2 regions of the Lysinibacillus sp. FSL W7-1291 genome follow, and region 1 is predicted to be linked to the other one. Evidence: riboswitches for the same ligand, from Rfam matches in the RefSeq annotation. Region 1 holds a riboswitch; the other holds the start of a gene.

What was found. Region 1 has a riboswitch for lysine ahead of NST76_RS10790 (transporter substrate-binding domain-containing protein). Riboswitches for the same ligand answer to the same signal wherever they lie in the genome.
Region 2: it holds a riboswitch for lysine, as region 1 does, so the genes downstream of both, NST76_RS01320 (amino acid permease) here and NST76_RS10790 (transporter substrate-binding domain-containing protein) in region 1, are expected to answer to the same signal.

What each region holds. Positions count from the first base shown of each region.
Region 1 covers NZ_CP151994.1:2,205,189-2,213,239, forward strand. Annotated here, with positions in the region: gene NST76_RS10780 (2-oxoglutarate dehydrogenase E1 component) at 1-719, shown strand, start outside; gene odhB (2-oxoglutarate dehydrogenase complex dihydrolipoyllysine-residue succinyltransferase) at 814-2,073, shown strand; lysine riboswitch at 2,416-2,602, shown strand; gene NST76_RS10790 (transporter substrate-binding domain-containing protein) at 2,721-3,578, shown strand; gene NST76_RS10795 (amino acid ABC transporter permease) at 3,749-4,474, shown strand; gene NST76_RS10800 (amino acid ABC transporter ATP-binding protein) at 4,487-5,218, shown strand; gene NST76_RS10805 (DUF6501 family protein) at 5,483-5,680, shown strand; gene NST76_RS10810 (toxic anion resistance protein) at 5,728-6,795, opposite strand; gene NST76_RS10815 (5-bromo-4-chloroindolyl phosphate hydrolysis family protein) at 6,792-7,442, opposite strand; gene NST76_RS10820 (hypothetical protein) at 7,849-8,051, shown strand, end outside.
Region 2 covers NZ_CP151994.1:272,428-280,478, forward strand. Annotated here, with positions in the region: gene NST76_RS01305 (nitric oxide synthase oxygenase) at 1-435, shown strand, start outside; gene NST76_RS01310 (hypothetical protein) at 461-991, shown strand; gene NST76_RS01315 (MFS transporter) at 1,058-2,266, opposite strand; lysine riboswitch at 2,443-2,619, shown strand; gene NST76_RS01320 (amino acid permease) at 2,702-4,165, shown strand; gene NST76_RS01325 (Nramp family divalent metal transporter) at 4,384-5,673, opposite strand; gene NST76_RS01330 (response regulator transcription factor) at 5,882-6,577, shown strand; gene NST76_RS01335 (HAMP domain-containing sensor histidine kinase) at 6,567-7,862, shown strand; gene NST76_RS01340 (PepSY domain-containing protein) at 7,859-8,051, shown strand, end outside.

The sequences.
Region 1 (8,051 bases):
GGGCACGCTCTAAATGGGGCCAAAAATCTGGATTAGTGATCCTTTTACCACATGGTTATGAAGGTCAAGGTCCAGAGCACTCTTCAAGCCGTATGGAACGCTATTTACAAATGTCAGCTGAAAACAACTGGTTTGTAGCGAACTGTTCAAACGCAGGTAACTACTATCATTTATTACGCCGTCAAGCAGCGTTATTAGGTACAGAAGGGGTACGTCCACTTGTAGTCGTATCACCAAAATCACTATTACGTCACCCATTAGCTGCGGCGAATGCTGAACAATTAGCAAATGGTTCATTCCAAGAAGTGATTGAACAACCAGGTTTAGGCGCTAAACCAGAAGCTGTAGAGCGTATCGTTTTAGGAACTGGTAAAGTGATGATCGACTTAGCGGATCGCGTAAAAGACGGAGAAGGCTTCGATCATTTACACATTATTCGTGTAGAACAACTTTACCCATTCCCAAAAGAGCAAGTTGCTGGTATTATTGCTAAGTATCCAAATGTGAAAGAAATTGTTTGGGTACAAGAAGAACCTAAAAACCAAGGCTCATGGAATTATGCATTAGAAACATTATATGAACTTTCAGAAGGTAAAAAACTTCGCTATGTAGGTCGTCCTGCAATGAGCTCAACTTCTGAAGGGGATGCAGATTCTCATAAAGCAGCACAAGCAGCATTAATTGAAGCGGCAGTTGCTGAGCCAGTGAAGGTTAAATAATCACATATAAATTTTTGAAAAAACCGGGCTACTTGCCCTCAAGCAGTAGCCCTTTTATGTGCGTCATGCACGTTAATCAAAGGAGGAAATGAAAGTGGCTGAAATTAAAGTCCCTGAATTAGCAGAATCGATTACAGAAGGTAGTATCGCACAGTGGGTAAAAAAAGTGGGCGATCGCGTTGAAAAAGGTGAATTCATCGTTGAACTTGAAACAGATAAAGTAAACGCTGAAATCATTTCTGAAGAAGCAGGTGTATTAACACAAATTTTAGCTGAAGAAGGCGATACTGTACTAGTTGGTCAAGTTATCGCAGTAGTAGAAGCAGGCGAAGGCGCAGCACCTGCACCTGCAGCGGCTCCAGCTGAAGCAGCTCCGGCTCCAGCAGCGCCACAAGCAGCATCTGCACCAGTAGCAGCGGCTCCAGTTGTAGAAGAAACTTCTGGTGAGCGAGTAATCGCCTCTCCAGCAGCACGTCGTCTTGCTCGTGAAAAAGGTATCAACCTTGCAGCAGTATCTCCAGTAGATCCACAAGGACGTGTACGTGTACAAGATGTAGCAGCTCATGGTACAGCTCCAGCTGTAGCACCAGTAGCCGCACCTACATCAGTAGCAACTTCAGGTGGCCCAGTAGTATTTACACCAGCAGCTAATTCTGACCGTGTAACAGTTGAAAAAATGAGCCGTCGTCGCCAAACAATTGCTAAACGTTTATTAGAAGTGAAACAATCAACAGCAATGTTAACAACATTTAACGAAATTGACATGACAAATATCATGGCACTTCGTAAACGTAAACAAGAAGAGTTTGTAAAAGCAAACGACATCAAACTTGGTTTCATGTCATTCTTCACAAAAGCTGTTGTTGCGGCACTAAAAAAATACCCATACGTAAACGCTCAAATCTCTGGCGATGAAATTCATTTAAATAACTTCTTTGATATCGGTATTGCTGTATCAACTGAAGAAGGTTTAGTTGTACCAGTTGTACGCGATGCAAACAGCAAAAACTTTGCAGAAATCGAAAAAGATATCGCTAACTTAGCGACAAAAGCTCGTGATAAAAAATTAGGCTTAAATGACATGGCTGGTGGATCATTCACAATTACAAATGGTGGTGTATTCGGTTCATTAATGTCAACTCCTATTATGAACGGTACGCAAGCTGGTATTTTAGGTATGCACTCAATTGTTAACCGTCCAGTTGCAGTAAATGGTGAAGTTCAAATCCGTCCAATGATGTATGTAGCACTTTCTTACGATCACCGTATCATCGATGGAAAAGATTCTGTAGGATTCTTAAAAACAGTTAAAGAATTAATCGAAAATCCTGAAGATTTACTATTAAATTCATAATGCCATTCAACCCTGCGAACAATGTTCAGCAGGGTTTTTTTATGCATGACGAAAGATTTTGACCGATTCTATGTTTGAAAGAGTACTAATGTTATATCGTTTAGAGGAGCAAAAAAGACATAAACACAACTTTTCTCACATAGAGCACATACTCTATAATAAAAATTTGTTTTAATTTTCAGAAATATCGATAGAAGCTTAACGATTTAAAATGAATAGAGAACGAACAATATCCTAATATTGTCATTAGTCAGAAAAATGTTAAAACTGTCTTGACGAGTGTACTAGTTTTATAGTAGTATCTAAATATCAATTAAATAAACAAACCTCACTAACGTTTACCAGTGAGGTAGAGGCGCGGTATTTATTAGTTCATTGTTGAGTTCAAGCAAGCGAAGACGCAATGAAGAAGGAAATATCGCCGAAGTATAAAAGGAGCTCGTACTTTTATGCTGGGTCTGCAGTGAATAAGTGCAGGACTGTCCTAGTAAATGGATTTCCAGATTTACTAGGTTGTGCTATCTCGGAAAATGGAAATTATAGTGAGGATTTGGGCAACTGTCATACAAGGTAAGACCTAAGTTCAATATACTTAGGTCTTTTTTATTACAGTTGTCTTATTTTTTTACAGAAAAGGGGAGTTTTTTATGAAAAGAAAATGGTTGTTAGTAATGATCTCTATCATGACAGCAATTGTGCTAGCTGCATGTGGCACTAGCGACAAAAAGGATGGCGGTTCAGGTGATGCTGGTGCTGACAAGGAAGCAAGTGGCGGTGAATTCCGAATCGGAATGGAGGCTGGCTATCCACCATTTAACTGGACACAGCAAGGTGATGCTAATGGTGCAGTGAAAATTGCTGATAATGCAGAGTATGCAGGCGGCTACGATGTCCAAATGGCAAAAAAAATTGCTGAAGGCTTAGGCAAAGAGCTAGTCATTGTCAAAATGGAATGGGACGGATTAGTACCAGCGCTACAATCTAACAAAATTGATGCGATTATCGCGGGTATGTCACCAACTGAAGAGCGTAAGAAAACGATTGATTTTACAGAAAACTACTATACTTCTGATTTCGTTATGGTTATTAAGAAAGGTAGCAAGTATGAAAATGCAAAATCGATTCAAGATTTCTCTGGTGCTAAAATTACTTCACAATTAAATACATCGAACTACAACGTTATTGATCAAATTAACGGTGTAGAAAAACAAACAGCAATGGAAAGCTTCCCCGCAATGCGTGTTGCTTTAGAGGCTGGCAAAATTGATGGCTATGTAGCAGAACGTCCAGAAGGTATTTCCGCTGCTGCTGCCAACGATAAGTTCACATATGTCGCATTTGAAGAAGGCTTTGATACGGATCTTTCCAATACTTCGATTGCTGTAGGCTTACGTAAAGACGATGCAAACCGTGAAAAAATCAACGAAATCCTAAAAGGTATTTCGGAAGACGATCGTCAAGCGATTATGGAAGAAGCGATTTCTCAACAACCAGCAGCACAATAATGACAAGGCACGGGCTAGTTGCTGGTCCGTGCATGATCATTTCATCATTATCAAAATGAGAACCTCTCTACATAATGATAATGTCCTAGCGTAACAAATCATAGAATAGTAGAAATAGCTAGGACACGAAGGAAATAAGCAAGCAACATGACATTGTTAGGAGGAACATCATGAGTCTTGAATGGATACTTTCAATTATTGAAAACAACTGGCAAATGTTTTTACGAGGTGCGTATTATACGTTACTGATTTCGATTATTAGTACAATTATTGGTGCATTCATCGGATTTTTCATTGGAATTATGCATACGATTCCAGTTCGTAAAAAAGGTTTAAAATTTTATAGCTTAAAGCTTATTAATTTTATCCTGACATGCTATGTTGAATTTTTCCGTGGTACACCAATGATTGTACAGGCTATGGTAGTCTACTACGGACTAGATATCGCATTTGGTATCGATATGCATTTTATTACAGCAGGTATTTTAGTCGTTTCCCTTAACACAGGGGCCTATATGGCAGAAATTGTTCGAGGTGGTATTGTCTCGATTGATAATGGTCAATACGAGGCAGCGTCGGCAATTGGTATGAATCACTTCCAAATCATGCTGCATGTTGTTTTACCACAAGTAGCACGCAATGTCTTGCCGGCGACAGGTAACCAATTAATTATGAATATTAAGGATACAGCCGTATTAAATGTCATTGGGGTAACGGAATTATTCTTCCAAACAAAATCAATTTCAGGTAACAACTTCCGTTATTTTGAATCATTCTTTGTTGCATGTATTCTTTATTTTATCATGACATTTACCGCATCTCGCATCCTTCTCTATGTTGAAAAACGTCTAGATGGACCTGATGCCTATCAAAAAGAACAAAAAGAAGCTGTATAGGGGGACGCACAAATGGCAGTGATTAAGATTGAACATTTAAGTAAATCATTTGGACGTAACCAAGTGTTAAAAGATGTAAATTTCCAAGTAGAAAAAGGCGAAGTCGTTTGTTTAATTGGCTCTTCTGGTTCTGGTAAATCGACATTACTTCGTTGCATCAATTTATTAGAAACGCCAAGTGGTGGTCAAATTATTTATAAAGGGGAAGACATTTTAGATGATAAGCACAATATTCAAGAATATCGTACACATCTAGGAATGGTATTCCAGCAATTCAATTTATTTAACAATCACAATGTGTTAAACAATTGCACAGTGGGCCAAATCAAAGTATTGAAGCGATCAAAGAAAGAAGCAGAAGAAACGGCGCTTAAATATTTGAATATCGTTGGTATGGATCAATATGTGAACGCCAAGCCTCGTCAGCTTTCAGGGGGGCAAAAGCAGCGTGTGGCTATCGCTCGAGCATTGTCAATGAATCCAGATGTCATGCTATTTGATGAACCGACTTCGGCATTAGACCCAGAAATGGTCGGTGAGGTATTAAAGGTGATGCGACAGTTAGCCACTGAGGGGAATACAATGTTAATCGTGACACATGAGATGGAGTTTGCCAAAGAGGTGGCAGATCGTGTCGTCTTTATGGATAAAGGCATCATTGTCGAGGAAGGCCCGCCATCACAAGTATTAGTAAACCCTCAGCATGAACGGACAAAAGAATTTTTAAAGCGGACATTAAAATAAGCATAGAAAAAGTGAGTCCGATTTATTGGACTCACTTATTTTCTAGAATTCCATTCTGCATAAAGAACAAAGCAGATTGCAAATGCTACAGCAATAATAAAAAACCATTGCGGTACACCACCAAAACTCATCATAACACCTCAAATAGTCATTTTTTTTGGATAGAATAGCTATAGTCTTTCTTTTTTCTCCACAAAAGCCCAAAAATATTATAAAATAAGCAATAGACATTAGCTTCGGCTAGTAAAGAGAGGTAGAGAGAATATGTTACATTTAAAATGGAAAGATGCGCCAACACTACGAACGATAACTTGCAAACATACAAATGCATCAAAATACTTAGTGTCCAATGTATTAACAGTAGGGAAAGAATATGAAGTAAAAAATGAAACAGAAGAGTTCATTTTTATCATCGATAATACAGGTAATGTCGGTGGCTACTATAAAGATTATTTTGAATAACATAAAACAGGGTGGTTCAGATTATATGCTGAGCCACCCCTTTTTTGTTAATCGCGCTGATAGCCTCTGGCACCTGCCACATCTTGTAGCTGTTGTTTTTCTTGTTCAGTTGCTGTATGCAGGGCAAACACATCTTTAATCGCGGTTTGCAGTTCTCGCTGCGTTTCTTTAAATTTCGAAACCTGTTGTTCAAACGATGGACTAGAGAAGCGATCATGTGCCTGAGCTAATCGTTCTTCTAGCTGTGCATAGTGATGATCCATATGCATAGAAAGCATCATCGCCAGCTGATTTTTCCAAAGAGGAATCAAAGTGACAATCGAAAATTCAATTTTTTCCGCTAACGTTTGATTCGCCTGTTGAATCATGCGTATTTGAGGAGCCGTTTGCAGCGCTACTTGCTGTGATACTTGTAAATCATAAATACGTTGATCCAACCTTTCAATTTGTGCGGCAAAGTCATTGAGCTGCTGAATAGCAAGCGGTTGTTTCGTTGCTTGAACACTCGTTATTTGTGTGGGTAACTCAACCTCAATGGCTTGCTGTTTTTTCATTTGACCTGCTGCAATGGCAGTAGCCAGCTCCTCAAAAAATCCACGATTATGAGCATAAAGCGCTTCTAAGTTTTCGACATCCTTGATCAACTGAAGCTGTGCACGCTCTAGCTGAACGCCAATACGTTCCACCTGAATACTAATACGCTCAAATTCTGTTAATGTTTGCTTCACAGTCGGCTCTGTTTTTCCAAAGATTTTTTTGAAAAAGGTTTGTTTCTTTGGTTCTAAAGCCGTCGGGTCTATTCGATCTAACGTGTGCATTAAGGAATCAAGCATTTGACCGATTTTTGAGACGTCCTTTTGCTTCACTTGCGCAAGCATGCGATCAGCAAATTGAGACAGGGCTCGCTGTGAATCTTGCCCAAGGGACAGCAATGATTCAAAATCTGTCAAATCAATTTGACTAGCATAAAGTAAGGCACGACTTTGTGCAAGAGGCGATAGCGTTTCATAAGTCGCCATCGCCTCATTTTGTGGAGTTGTTTCTAAATAGGATTGGACTAGTGGAGAAAGCCCTGGTATGGTATTCAGTTGAAATGCGTGTTCATTTGCTGTCATTTATCGTCCCCTCGCCAATCCAATTGTTCTCTACGTCTAAGATTAGAACGATTTGCGAATTCAATCTCCATTTGTAGGGTATCAATATCATTAGCAAGCGCGTCCTTTAAATCAATTTGAATCGTATCATTTAAATCAGTTAGCGTTTCACGTGTTTTTGATAATGTTAATTGAATTTCTTTATCCTTCACAGGCTGCTTCGAAAGCATTGTATACTTATCCGTTAATTCCACAGCAGAAGGTAAGTGTGCATAGAAAAAGGGCTCTACATTATAAAATTTTCGTGGGTCTGTCTTCACAATTTTGACGATATTTTTAGAAATACGCGTCATTTCAAGTAATTGTTTAAAAGCAGATACAGAACGTACGCGTAAATAGTTTTGACTTAATGTTTGAATATGCTTATTAGCTGCTGATAATTGTGTTTCAATATGCTTGAATTCTTCTTTTGTAATACCTGCTATTTGCATGACTTTCTTTTTTTGTCTATGTTTCAGCAACGCTGTACTCGTCGCGTAGGAACCCGCAAACAGTAAACCACCAAGGAAGAATCCAGGATTTGCCGCAATTGCTGCGATAGAAACGGTCGTAAGCGAAATAAGAAAGCTGGCAGAATGTCTAGAAAAAAACTGTCCGACACTAAGCATTGTTTCATCCTCCTTGCTTTTCAATATGTCTATCTTCTTATACGAAATAATCGACATAAAGTTTCATTGAAAATGATCCCTTACATAAATTTTACTGCTATTTGTTAACTTTCTCAATGATAATACATAGAATAAGTGAATTGTTTCTCCAAATGCGTCGATTTTGTCCTCCTAATGAACGATTGTGGCATTGGCATGAGCGATTCAACGGTCATTTCCCCATATCAGTACTAATAACCATTCAAGCGTTAACTAAAACAGTAGCATCCATTCATAAATAGGATGACCCAACCCCAAAAACATTATGAATGGGAACAAAATGATAGGTCTTAGCTCAAGGGCACGTCTTTTTTAAATTGAAACTTTACCCAAATAAATTCGTAAAATAGTTAAAGGGGGAAAGAGCATGACAAAAATTTATATGATGTCGATTACTAAAAATATAGATGAACAAGTATGGGAGCAAAAGGTGATAGAAAAGATCTTTGAGAAAAAATCAAAGCTAAAAGCGTATTTATGCAAAGAGGGATATTTGAAGGAATCCAAAAATCAATATGTGAAAATCAATGAAGCATCTATCTATGTTGCGACGATTCAAAAAATAAAAAT
Region 2 (8,051 bases), 1.9 Mb from region 1:
TCAAGTATGCGTTTTCAAATGGCAGGCATTGATTTTCAAGCCGCACCCTTTAATGGCTGGTATATGGGGACAGAAATCGGTGCACGTAATTTAGCAGATCATGACCGTTATAATATGCTACCAGCTATTGCGGGGGTTTTTAATCTTGATACAACCAAGCAAGCTTCACTTTGGCGTGATCGTGCATTAGTGGAGCTTAATATTGCTGTCCTTCATTCTTTCAAAGAACAAGGCGTGAGCATTGTCGATCATCATACAGCTGCTCAGCAGTTTAAATTGTTTGAAGAAGCAGAGGAATCAGCAGGACGAGACGTTACAGGCAACTGGACATGGCTAATCCCACCACTTTCGCCCGCAACGACTCATATTTTCCATAAGCCGTATGTCAATATTTATCATACACCCAATTATTTTTATCAAAAACCATGCTATTAACTGATTGTGGAGAGGACGAAACGCTATGTTGAATGAGCAAATTCCGAGTATCCCGTGGTTACAATTGACGACACCTTATGGAAGAGGAACGGCTATCCCTCAGCTGATTGAACAGGAGCAATATATAGAGCTAGCTGAGTTAGTGGAGCATCAAGGTACACTATGGCAGGTCACACCATGGGCTTTGCTTGTCCTTCTAAAAAAGCTTGCTAGCAAAAATACGGGGGATGTCTCTGTACAAGAAGTAGAGCTTTATTTAGCTGTGGCACATGCAATTTCTGAAGATTATCTAGACCCATCCTATTCAGTTCAAACTATGCAGGAGCTGTTAGATGTCAAATATTTATGGATGGATCACGAAGAGAATGATGAGCTGGAATGGGAGGAGGAAACGCCAAAGGGTTATGAGCAGAAAGCTTTTGTAAGCTATTATTATTTTAGTTATATACTCTTACAAGAGGCTGTTCCTATTTTTGCAGCAGTTATAGCTCACAACAAAGAAACAGCGGACCGTCTTACTGAACTGCTAACCTTACTACAGCAATTGGACAAATAAAACGTCTATACCTATATAGAAGTAAAGCAGATGGGAAATATGAGCAGTTATCCCATCTGCTTTATTTTAATGGACATATTCGTCTTTAGAAGCTCTCATTGAGCAAAAGAAAAGAATGGTCGCCACAGCTACAAAGAGCCAACCAGCAATATTCCAGCCACCAAATAAATCATGTAAGTAGCCAAAAAGAATAGGGCCAATGGCGGCAAATAAATAACCTAATGATTGTGCAAAGCCTGATAAATCTGCTGCTTCAAATGCCGTGCGTGTACGAAGTGTAAAGAACATCATCGCTAAGGCAAATGAAGAACCTCCTGCTAAACCTAAAAGAATCATCCACAGTACCCCAAGACTTGTCCACTCCATGACAACTCCAGTAAAGCCTATTAAATAGAAGAATGTAAACATCACTACAAGAGGTCTTTGAGAAGCCATTTTACTTGCAATGATAGGCACAGCCAATGCCATTGGTACTTGTGAAAATTGCATGATAGAAAACATCCAACCAGCTTTGTCAGGAGCCAATCCCTGGGCGATGTAGATTTCGGGAATCCAAGCAGCAGTCGTATAAAATAATAAAGACTGTAATCCCATTGCACCTGTGACAGCCCAAGTAACAGGTGACTTCCATAAGGGTGTACTCGTCATTTTAGAGGTAGTGGCTGGCTCAGGTTTATTTGATTTCAATTGAGGTATCCAAATTAAAATCGTTACGACCACTAGTACAAGTGCAATGGACAGCGCTCCTTGCCAGCCAAATGATGAATTGGCTATAGGATAGCTAATACCTGCGCCAAGCCCAGCCGTTAAGTTCATCGACATAGTGAAAAATGCCATTAATAAACCAACATGGTATGGAAATTTTAATTTTAATAATCCTGGAATCAGCACATTTCCAAATGATATGGCTATGCCGATGAGTACAGTACCAAATACAAGTAACCCCGTTGTACCAAGGGAACGTAGAACAATCCCCAAGGCTAATAAAATAGTGGATAAAAATAGTGTTAGCTCAAGCCCTAGTTTGCGTGCTACAACGGGCGCAAATGGTGAGATGGTAGCAAAAGCGAGCAATGGAATCGTTGTTAGAAAGCCTGCAAGTACATTAGAAATACCAAGATCGTCACGGATAAATGATATAATAGGGCCAACAACAGTTAGTGGCATTCTTAATGTAGAGGCTATAAAGATAACTCCGAAGACTAAAAGTAAGGTTGTTCCCCTCCAGCTAATTTTTTTACTCGGAAAACTAGCGGAATGATCATTTGTAGTCAAAATAAATCCCCCTGTTCGTAACCGTTCTAATTGAACTACTATAACACTTTAACAAACTAATAAAAATAGTAGAAGATTCACAAAATACAGAACATTTATTGTTATATTGAAATGTCAAAGGTCTTATGCTAATATAATAAGCATCATAAATTTAATAATTATATGCCTCATGTTTGTATTGAGGTAGAGGTCGCGATATTTATAAGTATGCTAATGGAAATGACAAGCATTGATGAGATTAGCTGAAAGGGAATATTGCCGAAGTGTGAGGGGACTTGAAAACCTCATGCTGGGGCTGTCTCCGAAAGGAACAGAACTGTCACGTTTGCACAACGTGTTGAGCTATCATTTAGGAAAAACTGAGGATTAACTTAGCCATCACAGTGTATATGTGATGGCATTTTTTTGCCTCGTAAATAGGAAGGAAGCTATATCGTGAGTGAAATAAAAGTAAATCAGCTCGGACATAAAGCGCCAAAGCTGAAAAAAGAATTGAAAAGCCGTCATATCACAATGATTTCTTTAGGCGGTACAATTGGTACGGGACTATTTTTAGCCAGTGGTGGTGCCATTGCACAAGCTGGACCTGGTGGTGCATTGCTTGCCTACGCCCTAATCGGTATTATGGTGTACTTTTTAATGACAAGCTTAGGGGAAATGGCTGCCTATATGCCATCATCCGGTTCATTTAGTACGTATGCAACAAAATTTGTAGATCCAGCACTAGGCTTTGCATTAGGCTGGAACTATTGGTATAACTGGGCAATCACTATTGCAGCAGAAATTGCGGCAGTATCCTTAATTATGAAATATTGGTTCCCTGATAGTTCATCAGCCCTTTGGACAGTATTATTTATTGCTGTTGTACTGTCATTTAATTTACTTTCTGTAAAGAGCTATGGAGAAAGTGAATATTGGTTTGCGATGATTAAAGTAGTGACAGTCATTGTTTTTATTATTATCAGTTTATTAATGATTTTTGGTATTTTAGGTGGACAGGCACCTGTAGGCTTTACTAATTTCTTTATTAGTGATGGACCATTTCACGGTGGCTTCCTAGCTACATTTGGAATTTTCCTAGCAGCCGGATTTTCATTCCAAGGAACAGAGTTACTTGGGATTACAGCAGGTGAAACAGACGATCCAGGAAAAAATATTCCAAAGGCTGTTAAATCCGTATTCTGGCGTATTCTTTTGTTTTATATTTTAGCAATTGGTGCAATCGGAATGTTGATTCCATTTACAGATGAACGCTTATTATCAGAAGATATCGCAGTATCACCGTTTACATTAGTGTTTGACCGCTTAGGTATTGCCTTTGCAGCTTCGTTAATGAATGCCATTATTTTAACGGCTATGCTGTCAGCTGGAAATTCAGGGCTTTATGCATCATCACGTATGCTATGGCAATTAGCAGTGGATGGACATGCGCCTAAGTTCTTCACAAAGCTAAGTCGTCGAGGAATACCAATTTATGCGTTGATGGCAACATTAGCTGTAGGTTGCTTAGCTTTTTTAGCGTCTTTCTTTGGTGATGGCGTTGTTTATATTTGGCTGTTAAACGCCTCTGGTATGTCTGGTTTTATTGCATGGCTCGGCATTGCCTTTAGTCATTATCGCTTCCGTCGTGCATTTGAGGCACAGGGCCTAGATCCAAAGCTATTACCTTATAGAGCAAAATTGTACCCGTTTGGACCACTATTTGCCTTTACTGTTTGTATGATTGTGGTCATTGGGCAAAATTACACGGCCTTTACGGGAGACCAAATTGATTGGTATGGGATATTAGTTTCTTATGTTGGAATCCCACTATTTTTACTGTTATGGTTTGGCTACAAAATCAAGCACAAAACAAAAATGCTTTCACTTCAAGAATGTGATTTAAAAGTGGAAGATTAAATAGTAGGGCTGTTCTGTAAACTAATGAATGATTGGTTTATGGGACAGCTTTTTATGTCTTAATCGTCGTTAAAAATATCAAAAATAATATCATATATAGAGTAATATTAGTATTTACTAACTAGCCATTCGAAAGTCGATGTCTAATCAAATAAAAAACAGGTACCCATTCTTGAACTGCCCCGTAATAGTTAGAAATCAAACTTTTACGGGGCAGTTCATCTCGAGTACCTGATTTTTATTATCCAAATATTGTTTCCCACAGTAAGTAAATATTCAATGTCACAACGATAACAACAACAAACCAACCTAAAAACGTTGTAATACGGTGATTGACTAAACTGCCCATGATGTTTCGTTTGCTTGTAAACATCACAAGAGGGACAAGAGCAAATGCAAATACCGAAAGATAAAACGACCTGACTTAGAACGAGCGCATAGGTTGCATTCACGCCTGATGCAATAATGACTAGAGGCGGCACCATAGTAATCGCTCTACGTAAATAAAGTGGTATTTTTCTTTGAATGAATCCTTGCATGACTACATCACCTGCTAACGTCCCGACAGAGGAGCTAGCTAGCCCGGCAATAAGTAAACCAAGACCAAATGAAATAGCAGCCATGGGGCCGAGCGCATCTTTTAAGCCATTGTAGGCAACATCTAAATCTTCTACAACCACGCCTTGTGTGTGGAAGACTGCTGCAGCAATGATCAGCATGCTCATATTAATCGCTCCGGCAATAATCATAGCGATGATAATATCGATAAATTCAAAACGGAAAATACGTTTTTTTTCATTTTCATTCCGACCAACAATACGATTTTGCGTTAACGATGAATGTAAGTAAATAGCATGAGGCATGACAGTTGCTCCTAAAATACCTGTTGCTAATAATAGTGAATCTACACCTTCAAACTGTGGCGTGAACATGCCAATCGCTACATCGCCCCATTCTGGCTGTGCTAAAAATGTTTGGAAGGCAAATGCTAAGACAACAATTAACACCATGCCCGAAATACCGGCTTCAAAGGCTCTAAATCCTCTTCTTTGAAGTTCTAAAATAGCAAATGAACCAACTGCCGTAATTAATGCTGCGGGCAGCATAGGGATATTGAAGAGCAAGTAAAGCCCTAATGCTGCACCAATAAATTCAGCGAGATCTGTAGCAATGATGACCAATTCAGCCTGTATCCATAAAAAGATGGATGTTTTTTTAGAAAAATGCTCGCGTGCTACTTCAGGCAAGTTTTTACCTGTCGCAATTCCAAGCTTGGCAGATAAGGATTGAATTAACACGGCCATTAAATTAGAAAAGGCTATAACCCAAAGTAGCAGGTAGCCATATTGAGAGCCTGCTGTAATATTTGTAGCAAAATTACCAGGATCGATATAGGCGACGGCTGCAATAAATGCAGGTCCTAAAAATGGTAAAAAGCGTCGCCAACCTTTTATATCTCCATCTAAAACCGCCTCGGCAGACGATTTTGTGACTCGTTTGTAAACCATATTGTTCCCTCGTTTCAAAAAGTATCATTAACGAAATAAAGTTTCCTATAGGAAAATAAGATATTAGTATTCTAACGCTAGGAATCAAAAAAGTGAAGTGGTTTGCTTTAAGTTTCTATAAGTATGTGCCATTCTCATCATTTTCTAATTAGACTTTCACCACCAGCATCGTTTACGATGAAAAGAAAAGATGAAGGACGGATTCGACATGACCAATCGAATTTTAATTATAGAAGATGAAGAAAATATTGCGAGAGTGCTACAGCTTGAGCTTCAATTTGAAGGCTTTGAGGCGGAAATGGCTCATACAGGGACAGATGGTTTGCTTCGTTACCGTGAACAGCCATGGGATTTGATCCTACTTGATGTCATGCTGCCTGAGATGAGTGGCATTGATGTGCTAAAGCGGATTCGTGCAACGGAATCCCAGACACCTGTTATTATGCTTACTGCCAAAAGTGAGGTGGAGGATAAAGTAAAAGGATTGGATTTAGGAGCCAATGATTATGTGACAAAGCCGTTTGAAATTGAAGAATTGCTGGCGCGTATTCGCAATGCTTTACGATTTTCACAAAAGGCTAGTCCAAAACAAGTTGCCCTTGCATTTGGACACTTATCGATAAACGAGCAAACAAGAGAGGTCGTATATTTTAATAAAGATATTCAACTGACACCTCGTGAATATGATTTATTGTTCTATTTACTAAAGCATCCTAAACAAGTACTGACTAGGGAACAGCTACTAGAGGCTGTATGGGGCTATGACTATTATGGGGATACAAATGTTGTGGATGTCTATATTCGCTATGTACGACAAAAGCTTGAAGCTGCTAATGCAACGCCTATTATCCAAACAGTTCGTGGAGTTGGCTATGTGTTGAAGGAACATCGTGATGAGACTTAAAACAAAAATTCATCTACTTACAACATTGCTGATGCTAGTAATATTAGTGGCCACAAACAGTGGAATTTATTTATTGTATGAGAAATCTGCCTATGATACGGAATATCATCAGCTTCAAACACGTGCCAATGATTTAAGCTCCACATTCAGTCAGTTAAATGCTCAAACTAACCTACAGCAAGTATTAAGAGCCTATATGCCGACAGATGGTGCCGTCTACATTTATGATGGAGAGCGTTTAAAAACAAAGGTTCAGGCTACCCTTGACATGCCAGAAGGCCCTTCCATTACCTATACAATGCCTGCTATTTGGATAGACGGAACGGTTGTGGATATCACATTACAGCAATCCATGGAAGAAGTAGAACGGACATTAAGTTTGCTAAAGGTTATATTGATTATTGTATCTGTTATTGCAACGATTCCTATTTTCTTAGCAAGCCTAGTACTTGGGCGACTTATTTTATTACCGCTAGAACGTTTAAATGAGACTATGCGAAAAAGTGCATCGACAGGAAAATATGAAAAAATGGATATACCAGTAAAAGGTGGGGATGAGTTAACAAACATTAACCGTACTTTTAATATGATGATGGAAAAGCTTGAACAGCATTATCGAAAGCAAGAAGAATTTGTATCGAATGCTTCCCATGAATTGAAGACACCCATTACGGTTATTGAAAGCTATGCAAAATTACTGCTCAGAAGAGGTTTTGACAATCGGGAAGTTGCACAGGAATCATTACTAGCTATTGCCAATGAATCATCACGCATGCATGAAATGGTGCTGCAATTGCTAGAACTAGCTAAAAATAATGAGCATCTGGACATTCATTTTGAACAGCTAGAGCTCGCGCCGTTCTTGAATAAAGTGGCTTCCCAAATGCAGCATGCGTATCATCGAGCATTTATAGTTGATGTGAAGAAGCCAAGTTTTGTTTATAGTGATGAAAAAATATTAAAGCAACTACTCTTTATTTTGCTGGATAACGCTAGGAAATATAGTGAGGAGGAAGTGCATATTCTCGCAACAGAAACAGCTAATCATGTATGCATTACCATCCAAGATTTTGGTATTGGTATTCCAGCGGAGCATATTCCACATTTGTTTGAGCGATTTTATCGTGTAACAGGAGATCGTAACCGTAAGACAGGTGGTTCTGGGCTAGGACTTGCCATAGCGCATGGGCTTGCAGAACAATTGGGGATAATGATGGATGTAAAAAGTACAATTGGAGAAGGGTCAAGCTTTACCTTATGTATACCAAAGGAGGGACAACAATGAGAAAGTGGCTGTTGATAATTGTTGTGATTGTCCTTCTCGGTAGCGGAACGTTTTGGTTTATTCAAACGCGTTATTTTCAAGTCGAGCCTCTTAGCGAAGCGGAGGCCATTCGCCATGTTGAAACAATCTATAAAGGTCATGTTACTCAGGTGAAGAAACAAGGAAAAACCTATGAAATGCTCTTTACGC